Methylobacillus flagellatus KT: one gene and its partners. The protein of the gene in region 2 interacts with the protein of the main gene of each other region in a pairwise test. Links are inferred from orthologs where the notes say so. Each region holds a gene or a part of one and is shown on either strand. Other genes may lie near its edges.

Region 1 (3,068 bases), 610 kb from region 2 along the record:
AAATCACGACAGCGCTGGGTATCAACTTCATCTACAAATCCTCTTACGACAAGGCCAACCGCAGTTCCAACAAGACTTTCCGTGGTTTCGGCATGGACGAGGGGTTGAAGATCCTAGACGAAGTGCGCCGACAGGTCGGCGTGCCCATTCTCACCGACGTGCATACTGAAGCACAGGTGCCACATGTAGCGGCAGTCGTGGATGTATTGCAGACACCAGCCTTTCTGTGCCGCCAGACTGACTTCATCACCGCCTGCGCCCAGTCCGGCAAGCCGGTGAATATCAAGAAGGGCCAGTTCCTGGCGCCCGGCGACATGAAGCAGGTAGTGCAGAAAGCGAAAGAAGCCAACGGCGGCGCGGATACCATCATGGTGTGCGAGCGTGGCGCTTCTTTTGGCTACAATACTTTAATCTCTGACATGCGTGGACTCGCCATCATGCGCGAGACGAATTGCCCGGTGGTGTTCGATGCCACGCATTCAGTCCAGCAGCCTGGTGGCCAGGGGGACAAGAGCGGCGGCCAGCGCGAGTTCGTGCCTGTGTTGGCGCGCGCCGCGGTTGCCAGCGGCGTGGCTGGGGTGTTCATGGAAACCCATCCCGATCCTGCCCAGGCCTTGTCCGACGGCCCGAACGCCTGGCCTTTGTCCAAGATGAAGGCATTGCTGGAAGTGTTGGTCGACCTCGACCGCGTGGTGAAAAAAGCCGGCTTCATCGAACATACGGTGTAAGCCGGAACAAAAATCCAAATCTACATTGAGGAAATAAAGCATGAGTGCCATTGTTGATATTATTGCCCGCGAGATCATTGATTCCCGCGGTAACCCCACTGTCGAGGTTGATGTCCTGCTCGAGTCCGGCGTGATCGGCCGTGCGGCCGTGCCTTCCGGTGCCTCCACCGGCACCAAGGAAGCGGTCGAACTGCGCGACGGCGACGCTGCGCGCTACCTCGGCAAGGGCGTGTTGCAGGCAGTCGAGAACGTCAATACCGAAATCACTGAAGCCATCATCGGCCTCGACGTTGAAGAACAGAGCTTCATCGACCAGACCCTGATCGACCTCGACGGCACCGAGAACAAGAGCCGCCTGGGTGCGAATGCGATCCTCGCGGTTTCCATGGCCTGCGCCCGTGCCGCCGCTGAAGAGTCCGGCCTGCCGCTCTACCGCTACCTCGGTGGTTCCGGCTTCATGCAATTGCCTACACCGATGATGAATATCATCAACGGCGGCGCGCATGCTGAAAACAGTGTGGATATGCAGGAGTTCATGATCATCCCTGCTGGCCTGCCGACATTCCGCGAAGCCCTGCGCGCAGGCGCTGAAGTGTTCCACGCCCTGAAGAAAATCCTGCACAGCGAAGGCCTGGCGACTACCGTGGGTGATGAAGGCGGTTTTGCGCCGGACCTGCCATCCAACGAAGCCGCGATCCAGTACATCCTGCAGGCGATCACCGCAGCCGGCTATGAGCCGGGTCGCGACATCCTGCTGGGCCTGGATTGCGCCAGCTCCGAGTTCTACAAGGACGGCCTCTACCACCTGGAATCCGAAGGCCTGCAGCTGACTTCAGCACAGTTTGCCGACTACCTGGCGACCTGGGTCGACAAGTATCCCATTGTCAGCATTGAGGACGGTATGTCCGAGCATGACTGGGACGGCTGGAAGTTGCTGACCGACCGCATCGGCAAGAAAGTACAGCTGGTGGGTGATGATCTGTTCGTGACCAATGCCAAGATACTGCGTGAAGGCATCCAGAAGGGCGTGGGTAACTCCGTGCTCATCAAGGTCAACCAGATCGGTACCCTGACCGAGACCTTCACCACCATCGAGACTGCCAAGCGCGCCGGCTATACCGCCGTGATCTCGCACCGCTCCGGCGAGACCGAGGACACCACGATTGCGGATATCTCGGTTGCGACCAATGCCTTGCAGATCAAGACTGGCTCCTTGTCGCGTTCCGAGCGTATCGCCAAGTACAACCAACTGCTGCGTATCGAGGAAGAGCTTGGTGATGCCACCAGCTACGCAGGCAAAGAAGCGTTTTATAATCTGAAGTGAGACTGCTCACCCTCATCTTCGTCGCCCTGATCGCCTTGCTGCAGTATCCGCTGTGGCTGGGTAAGGGCAGCTGGCTGAGGGTGTGGGACCTGAACCAGAAAATCGTTGCGCAGAAGGCCGTCAATGCCGAATTGAAGCTGCGCAACGATACCCTGGATGCTGAAGTGCGTGACCTCAAGCAGGGCAATGCCGCTATCGAGGAGCGTGCGCGCAGCGAGCTGGGCATGATCAAGCAGGACGAAGTCTTCTACCAGGTAATAGACCAGATGCCTGGCCAACCGGCTTCACCACCTGCCGCGCTGACCGGTGCACAATGAACTGCAGTCCGGGCCGGCTCCCATGAGCAGACATAAGCTGATTTTCCTTATCATTGCCATCCTGGCAAGCGGTTTCATCGCCACCTCGGTAGTGAGCTACCAAGTATCGCGAATGTCCATCCACAATGCGATCGTCGACAGCACGCTGCCCCTCAGCTCCGACAACATCTATTCCGAAATCCAGAAGGACCTCATCCGGCCGATTTTCGTATCGTCCAAGATGGCATCCGACACCTTCCTGCGGGACTGGATGCTCGACGGCGAGCAAAATATCGACAAAATCAGCCGTTACTTGCAGGAGGTGCAGGACCAGTATGGTGCATTCATCAGTTTCCTGGTGTCGGGGCGCACGAGCAACTATTACTATGGCAAAGGCGTGCTGAAACAGGTGCGACCCAATGAGGAGCGCGATGCCTGGTACTACCGGGTACGCGATATGCAGGTCCCTTATGAGATCAATGTGGATCGGGATATGGCGCATGCCGACGCCTTGACCATCTTTATCAACTACCGTGTGCTGGATTACGACAACCAATACCTGGGTGCCGTTGGCGTCGGCCTGACCGTGGATTCGGTGCAGAAACTGATTAGCCACTATCAGGATCGCTTCAGGCGCGATGTCTATTTTGTCGATTCGTCCGGCCTGATCCGTCTATCGGGTAGCAAGCACCAGGTGGTGGGCCAGAACATCAACCAGCA
Region 2 (3,085 bases):
CCTTGAGCACATCGATCGCGTGCAAACCGGACTTGAGCCTGCCTTCGACATTAGAGACGATATGCATGACGTGCGAATAACGCTCGATCACCATCTTCTCCGTCACCGCCACACTGCCTACCTGCGCAACACGGCCGACATCGTTGCGCCCCAGGTCCATCAACTGCACGTGCTCGGCAATTTCCTTGGGGTCGGCCAGCAGCTCTTCCGCCAAGGCGATATCTTCCTCTCGGGTCTTGCCGCGGGGCCGCGTGCCAGCAATCGGCCGTGAGGTTACCGTCTCATCCTCCAGGCGCACGAGAATTTCCGGGGAAGCACCAACGACATGATGGTCCCCCATGTCGTAATAAAACATGTAGGGCGAGGGGTTGAGGCTGCGCAAGGCACGGTAGAGCGACAACGGCGGCGCTGTGAAAGGCTTGGCCATGCGTTGCGACAGCACCACCTGCATGATGTCACCATCGAAGATGTACTGCTTGGACTTGGCCACTGCTTCCTTGAAGCTCTCCTCACCAAACTCCGACTGCGCCTCGGTGACCGGCATGGCGACGGCATACGGAATATCCACCGGCTGGCGCAGGCGTTGTACCAATGCGTTCAGGCGCTGGATGCCCTGGGTATAGGCATTTCCACTTGCCGGATCGGCATACACGATGAAATACAGCTTGCCTGAGAGATTGTCCACCACGGCAATTTCTTCCGACACCATGAGCAGAACATCAGGCACGCCGAGCGCATCCTGTTTGGCATTACCCGCCAACCGGCGCTCGATATAGCGAATGGTGTCATAGCCGAAATAACCGGCCAAGCCTCCGGTGAAGCGTGGCAAGCCCTGATACGGTGGAATGCGAAACCTGGCCTGGTAGGCCTGGATGAAGTCCAGCGGATTTACATGATTCGTCTGTTCCAGCACCTGATCGCCGTCGAGCACCCTGACCGTCTGGCCTTGCACCTCTATACGGACGCGGGCAGGCAGACCTATGATGGAATAACGACCAAAGCGCTCCCCGCCCTGCACCGATTCGAGCAGGTAGGAATAAGGCTGGTTAGCCAGCTTCAGGTAGAGCGAGAGCGGGGTATCGAGATCGGCAAATGTCTCGACGACCAGAGGAATGCGGTTATAGCCCTGGCTGGCCAGGGCATCAAATTCGTGTTGACTGATGGTTTGCAGCATAAAGACTCCCGAATCCTGATGATTTCCAATTGGGGTGGCACCCATGCATCAGCATGGGCCAAGGCGGCTACTTCAGCGCCACCATCGCCAGCTGCTGCGATAATTCAGGATTCGGGCGTTCATGCGCAGGCTGCCTATACTTTGGCCAACTCAGCACGCAATGCGCCGATGACAGTGTCATAACGGTTGGGATCGGTATCCTTTCCTGCGCCAAACACGGCAGAGCCTGCCACAAAAGTGTCGGCGCCAGCACGGGCGATTTCAGCGATGTTGGATGGATTCACACCACCGTCGATTTCCAGCCAGATTTCGCGGCCGGTCTTCTCCGTGTAGGCATCGATACGGGCACGCGCCTCACGCAACTTGTCCAGCGTGCCGGGAATGAACTTCTGGCCACCGAAGCCTGGGTTCACGGACATCAGCAATACCATGTCGATCTTGTCCATGACGTAGTCCAGGTAGGACAGCGGCGTCGCAGGATTGAACACCAAGCCTGACTTACAGCCGTTGTCACGAATCAGTGACAAACTGCGATCGATATGATCGGAAGCTTCCGGATGAAAAGTAATGATATTGGCACCAGCCTTGGCAAAGTCAGGAATGATGCGGTCAACGGGTTTCACCATCAAATGCACATCAATAATGGCATCCGTGACGGGGCGGATAGCCTCACAAACCAACGGACCAATGGTCAGATTGGGAACATAATGGTTGTCCATCACGTCAAAGTGGACAATATCCGCGCCGGAAGTGATCACATCGGTAATTTCCTGGCCCAGCTTGGCAAAGTTGGCGGAAAGGATACTAGGGGCAATTCTGAATGGTTTAGCCATGATGTCGAGGTTATATAGCGTAAAAAATGGTTATTTTAACTGAAAATGTGTCAACGCACCCGGCCTCAGCAACGCTTATTGCAAAACCCATACTGGAATCAGGTTTATACGCGGCCCAAGATCATGCTATTCCCATAAGCGGCGGGGGATGATAGCCAAATACTTGGGTCCAACAACCAATGGCTTGGTTCAACGCTACCAAATGAGAGTATGATAGCGGCCTGCCGGGCATGCAATACAGTTAGCTTAATTACTTGAAATTGTTGCTCAAGTTGCCGCGATACAGGAAAATTGCAGGATGCACTTATTTACAGTCGGCGTTAATCACACGACCGCACCAGTTTCAATACGTGAGAACGTCGCTTTCCAGAACGAGCATCTCAGTGGCGCCCTGCGCGACTTGAACTCTCACGGCATTCGCGAGGCCGCCATCCTGTCGACCTGCAACCGCACCGAACTCTACTGCAATACCGATGACCCGCAAAAGGCCCTGGAGTGGCTGGCGAACTATCACAGACTTAAGCCGCAAGCCATTGCTCCTTACATGTACACCCTGCCCCAGGAAAATGCCGTCAAACATGCTTTCCGCGTGGCTTCCGGACTCGATTCCATGGTACTGGGAGAGGCCCAGATACTGGGCCAGATGAAGCAGGCAGTCCGCATTGCGGAAAATGCCGGTACCTTGGGCACACTGTTGCATAAACTATTCCAGCGCACCTTCTCCGTCGCCAAGGAAGTGCGTACCAATACCAATATCGGCGCCAACTCGGTCTCGCTGGCGGCGGCCAGCACCCGCCTGGCACAGCGTATCTTCGGCGCCCTGAACAACCAGCATGTGCTGTTCATTGGCGCAGGCGAAATGATTGAACTCTGTGCCGAGCATTTCGCAGCACACCGACCCTTATCACTGACTGTCGCCAACCGTACGCTGGAACGCGGCCAAGAGCTGGCTGCCAGCATTGGTGGCACCAGCATGCTGCTGGCCGATCTACCCGATCGCCTCGCGGAATTCGACATCGTCATCACCTCAACTGCCAGCCAATTGCCCATTGTGGGCCTGGGGATGGTGGAGCGCGCT
Region 3 (2,943 bases), 160 kb from region 2 along the record:
ACCTCGGCTCGTGCTGCTGCAACACAATGTCATATCCTCATAATATTTATTATTTTGAGTTGAATATAAAAAAGGAAAACGTGCTGCACATGGCGCAGGCGGTCAGCACAGAGCAGGTGGTGTTCTACGACTAGGGCATAGGGAACGGATATCACTTACATCGAATTCGTCGGCGTCTGGGATAAGGTAGGATCGCTTGGCATTCCCATCCCCTGAGGCACGCTAGGCGAGTGCCAACTCCTATTCCACGATACCGAGCCCAGCAAGATCATCCTTCATGCCCGCCATACCGTGTCGATCCGATAATCGCAACAATCCTGGGCCGAATTGCGGGGCGAGAAACCGCCACTGGACTTGAAGAGCCATTGCGTTACCTGATGGATGTTTTCGGAAACGGCACAAAGAGGACTAATTTTTGAACCTCACCTCAAGAATGCCATCCAAGCTGATGCACATGACCAGCAACACCATGAGCGCAAAGGCATCCACCTGGTCCGAGAAGAGCATGCCTCAACACTCCCGGGCCAGTTCACACATCGGTCAGGCAACGCTGGTAAGCCATACAGACAGTTATCGTAGTAAGAGTCAGACCCTTGCGCGGCTACTCGATGAAGCATTCGCAACTGGCGCAGGATAGCTGTGGTCTGCATTCCATACGCCAACCGCTTGCCACGCCCGATCATGCCTTGCGCCCAGCACAAGCGGCTAACAAAACTCAGCTTGGCGACCTAGCCAGCCAGCCGTCACGGGCAGGAAGGCAATGCAACCTGGCAGGCGAGCTTTGTCAGCCGCTGTACATAATAAATAAAGGAGCAGCAGTGGCATTAACTCAACGTGACTTCAAGAAAAACAACGGCCATGCGGTTGCCATCTTCGGCGAGGTGCTCGCCGATGTCTTCCCCGATGGCAGCGTGCTGGGCGGCGCCCCGTTCAATGTCGCCCGCCACTTGCAGGCATTTGGCCTGCATCCTGTGATGATCACCCGCGTCGGCCAGGACGACCTCGGGCGCGAACTGCTGGAGGAAATGCAGCGCCTGGGCATGGATACCAGCGGCGTGCAGATCGACCCCGTTCATCCAACCGGACAGGTGAAGGTTCACCTATCCCCCAGCGGGCATCAATTCGAGATTTTGCCTGCGCAGGCCTATGACTATATTCATGCCGGCGTGACGCACATGGTCACCATGGCCACCAAGCCCGACCTGGTGTATTTCGGCACGTTGGCCCAGCGCAACATGGAATCGCGCCTGGCCCTGGATAATTTTCTCAACTATGGCACCAGCCCCCGCTTTCTCGATATCAACCTGCGCGACCCGTGGTATGACAAGCACACAGTGCGCCGCTCCCTGTTGCGCGCCGATCTCGTCAAGCTCAACGATGAGGAGCTCGCCATCCTGGTCAAGATGTTGCGGTTGCCAGGACGCTCGCCACAGGAACATGCCGCCGCACTGATCAAGCGCTTCAACCTCGATTTGCTGCTGGTAACAGAAGGCGACAAGGGGAGCTGGCTGATGAATGCAGCAGGGCAGGTGGAAGCCGTGGAGGGCGCAGAGCCGCCCCAAACCTTTGTCGACACGGTAGGTGCTGGTGACGCTTTCGCTTCGGCCTTCATCCTCGGCATCCTCAAGGGCTGGCCTGCCGATGTGACCCTGGCGCGCGCCAACCAGTTTGCTGCCGCGCTGTGCAGCGTACGCGGAGCCGCGCCGTCTTCTCTGGCGTTCTATGTGCCATACAAGCAGGAGTGGCAACTATGAGCACACCTGACGAACGCCCTATCTATATCATGATGATCAGCATGCATGGGCTGATCCGTGCCGAGAACCTGGAGCTGGGCCGCGATGCCGATACCGGCGGGCAGATTACTTACGTCGTCGAGCTTGCCCGCGCGCTGGGCAAGCATCCGATGGTGGAGAAGGTCGACCTGATCACGCGCCGCATCGAAGACGAGAACGTGTCGAAGGATTACAGTGTTCCCGAGGAGCAGCTGGAACAGAATGCCCGCATCATCCGCCTGCCCTGCGGCCCCAGGCGCTACCTGCGCAAGGAATCCCTGTGGCCGCACCTCGACCAGATGGTGGATCAGTGCCTGCATTTCCTGCGCAGCCAGGGCGGCCGGCTGCCCGACCTGCTGCACACCCACTATGCTGACGCCGGCTATGTCGGGAGACAGTTGTCCCTGCTGCTCGGCATTCCGCAGGTGCACACAGGGCACTCCCTCGGCCATCCCAAGCGCCAACGCCTGCTTGCGGCTGGCCGCAAGGCATCCAGCATCGAGCGCCAGTTCAATTTCGAACGCCGGATTGCCGCAGAAGAATCCATTCTCGAACACGCATCCATGATCGTCACCAGCACGCAGCAGGAGATTGACGAGCAGTACAGCATGTACCGGCATTTCGACTACCAGCGTTTCCGCGTCATTCCTCCCGGTACCGACACCACGCGCTTTTCCCCCCCTGGCCGCCGCAAGATATCTTCGGAGCTGCAGGCGCAGATCGACCGTTTTTTCTCCAACCCCGACAAGCCACTGATTCTGACCATTTGCCGCCCTGAGGTACGCAAGAACCTCAAGGGCCTGATTGCAGCCTTCGGCGAAAGCACAGAGCTGCAGCAGCAAGCCAACCTGCTGATCGTGGCAGGCGCGCGCGATGACATCCGCCAGCTGGAGGAGTCGCAGCAGCAAGTTATGCTGGAACTGCTGCTGGATATTGACCGCTACGACCTCTGGGGCAAGGTTGCTATCCCCAAGCATGTCTCGCAGGACAACATCCCCGAGCTATACCGCCTGGCAGCGCGCCGCCGCGGGGTTTTCGTCAATGCCGCCCTCACCGAGCCATTCGGCCTCACGCTGATCGAGGCTGCCGCCAGCGGCCTGCCCTTTGTGGCGCCGGACGACGGCGGCCCGCGCGACATCGTGCAGAACTGCCGCAGCGGGTTACTTGCCAA

Evidence for each region.
Region 1: the proteins of rpe (region 2) and eno interact in binary tests that used the Escherichia coli proteins (3 or more experiments, as listed by UniProt). The link is inferred for Methylobacillus flagellatus KT from one-to-one orthologs.
Region 3: the proteins of rpe (region 2) and MFLA_RS13290 interact in binary tests that used the Escherichia coli proteins (3 or more experiments, as listed by UniProt). The link is inferred for Methylobacillus flagellatus KT from one-to-one orthologs.

Annotation. Positions count from the first base shown.
Region 1 is NC_007947.1:2,044,878-2,047,945, reverse strand. What follows is about bases 1-2,910. They hold eno (phosphopyruvate hydratase), read left to right. Parts: upstream 1-768; coding sequence 769-2,052; downstream 2,053-2,910. Other genes in these bases: MFLA_RS09745 (sensor domain-containing diguanylate cyclase), read left to right, coding at 2,392-2,910; ftsB (cell division protein FtsB), read left to right, coding at 2,049-2,369; kdsA (3-deoxy-8-phosphooctulonate synthase), read left to right, coding at 1-728. Outside these bases: more of MFLA_RS09745, read left to right, coding at 2,911-3,068. UniProt on the Escherichia coli protein: Catalyzes the reversible conversion of 2-phosphoglycerate (2-PG) into phosphoenolpyruvate (PEP). It is essential for the degradation of carbohydrates via glycolysis.
Region 2 is NC_007947.1:2,650,363-2,653,447, forward strand. What follows is about bases 159-3,085. They hold rpe (ribulose-phosphate 3-epimerase), read right to left. Parts: upstream 2,008-3,085; coding sequence 1,309-2,007; downstream 159-1,308. Other genes in these bases: trpE (anthranilate synthase component I), read right to left, coding at 159-1,174; hemA (glutamyl-tRNA reductase), read left to right, coding at 2,306-3,085. Outside these bases: more of trpE, read right to left, coding at 1-158. UniProt on the Escherichia coli protein: Catalyzes the reversible epimerization of D-ribulose 5-phosphate to D-xylulose 5-phosphate.
Region 3 is NC_007947.1:2,811,277-2,814,219, forward strand. The notes cover bases 2-2,786. They hold MFLA_RS13290 (carbohydrate kinase family protein), read left to right. Parts: upstream 2-818; coding sequence 819-1,754; downstream 1,755-2,786. Other genes in these bases: MFLA_RS15020 (hypothetical protein), read right to left, coding at 241-366; MFLA_RS13295 (HAD-IIB family hydrolase), read left to right, coding at 1,751-2,786. Outside these bases: more of MFLA_RS13295, read left to right, coding at 2,787-2,943. UniProt on the Escherichia coli protein: Catalyzes the ATP-dependent phosphorylation of fructoselysine to fructoselysine 6-phosphate. Functions in a fructoselysine degradation pathway that allows E.coli to grow on fructoselysine or psicoselysine.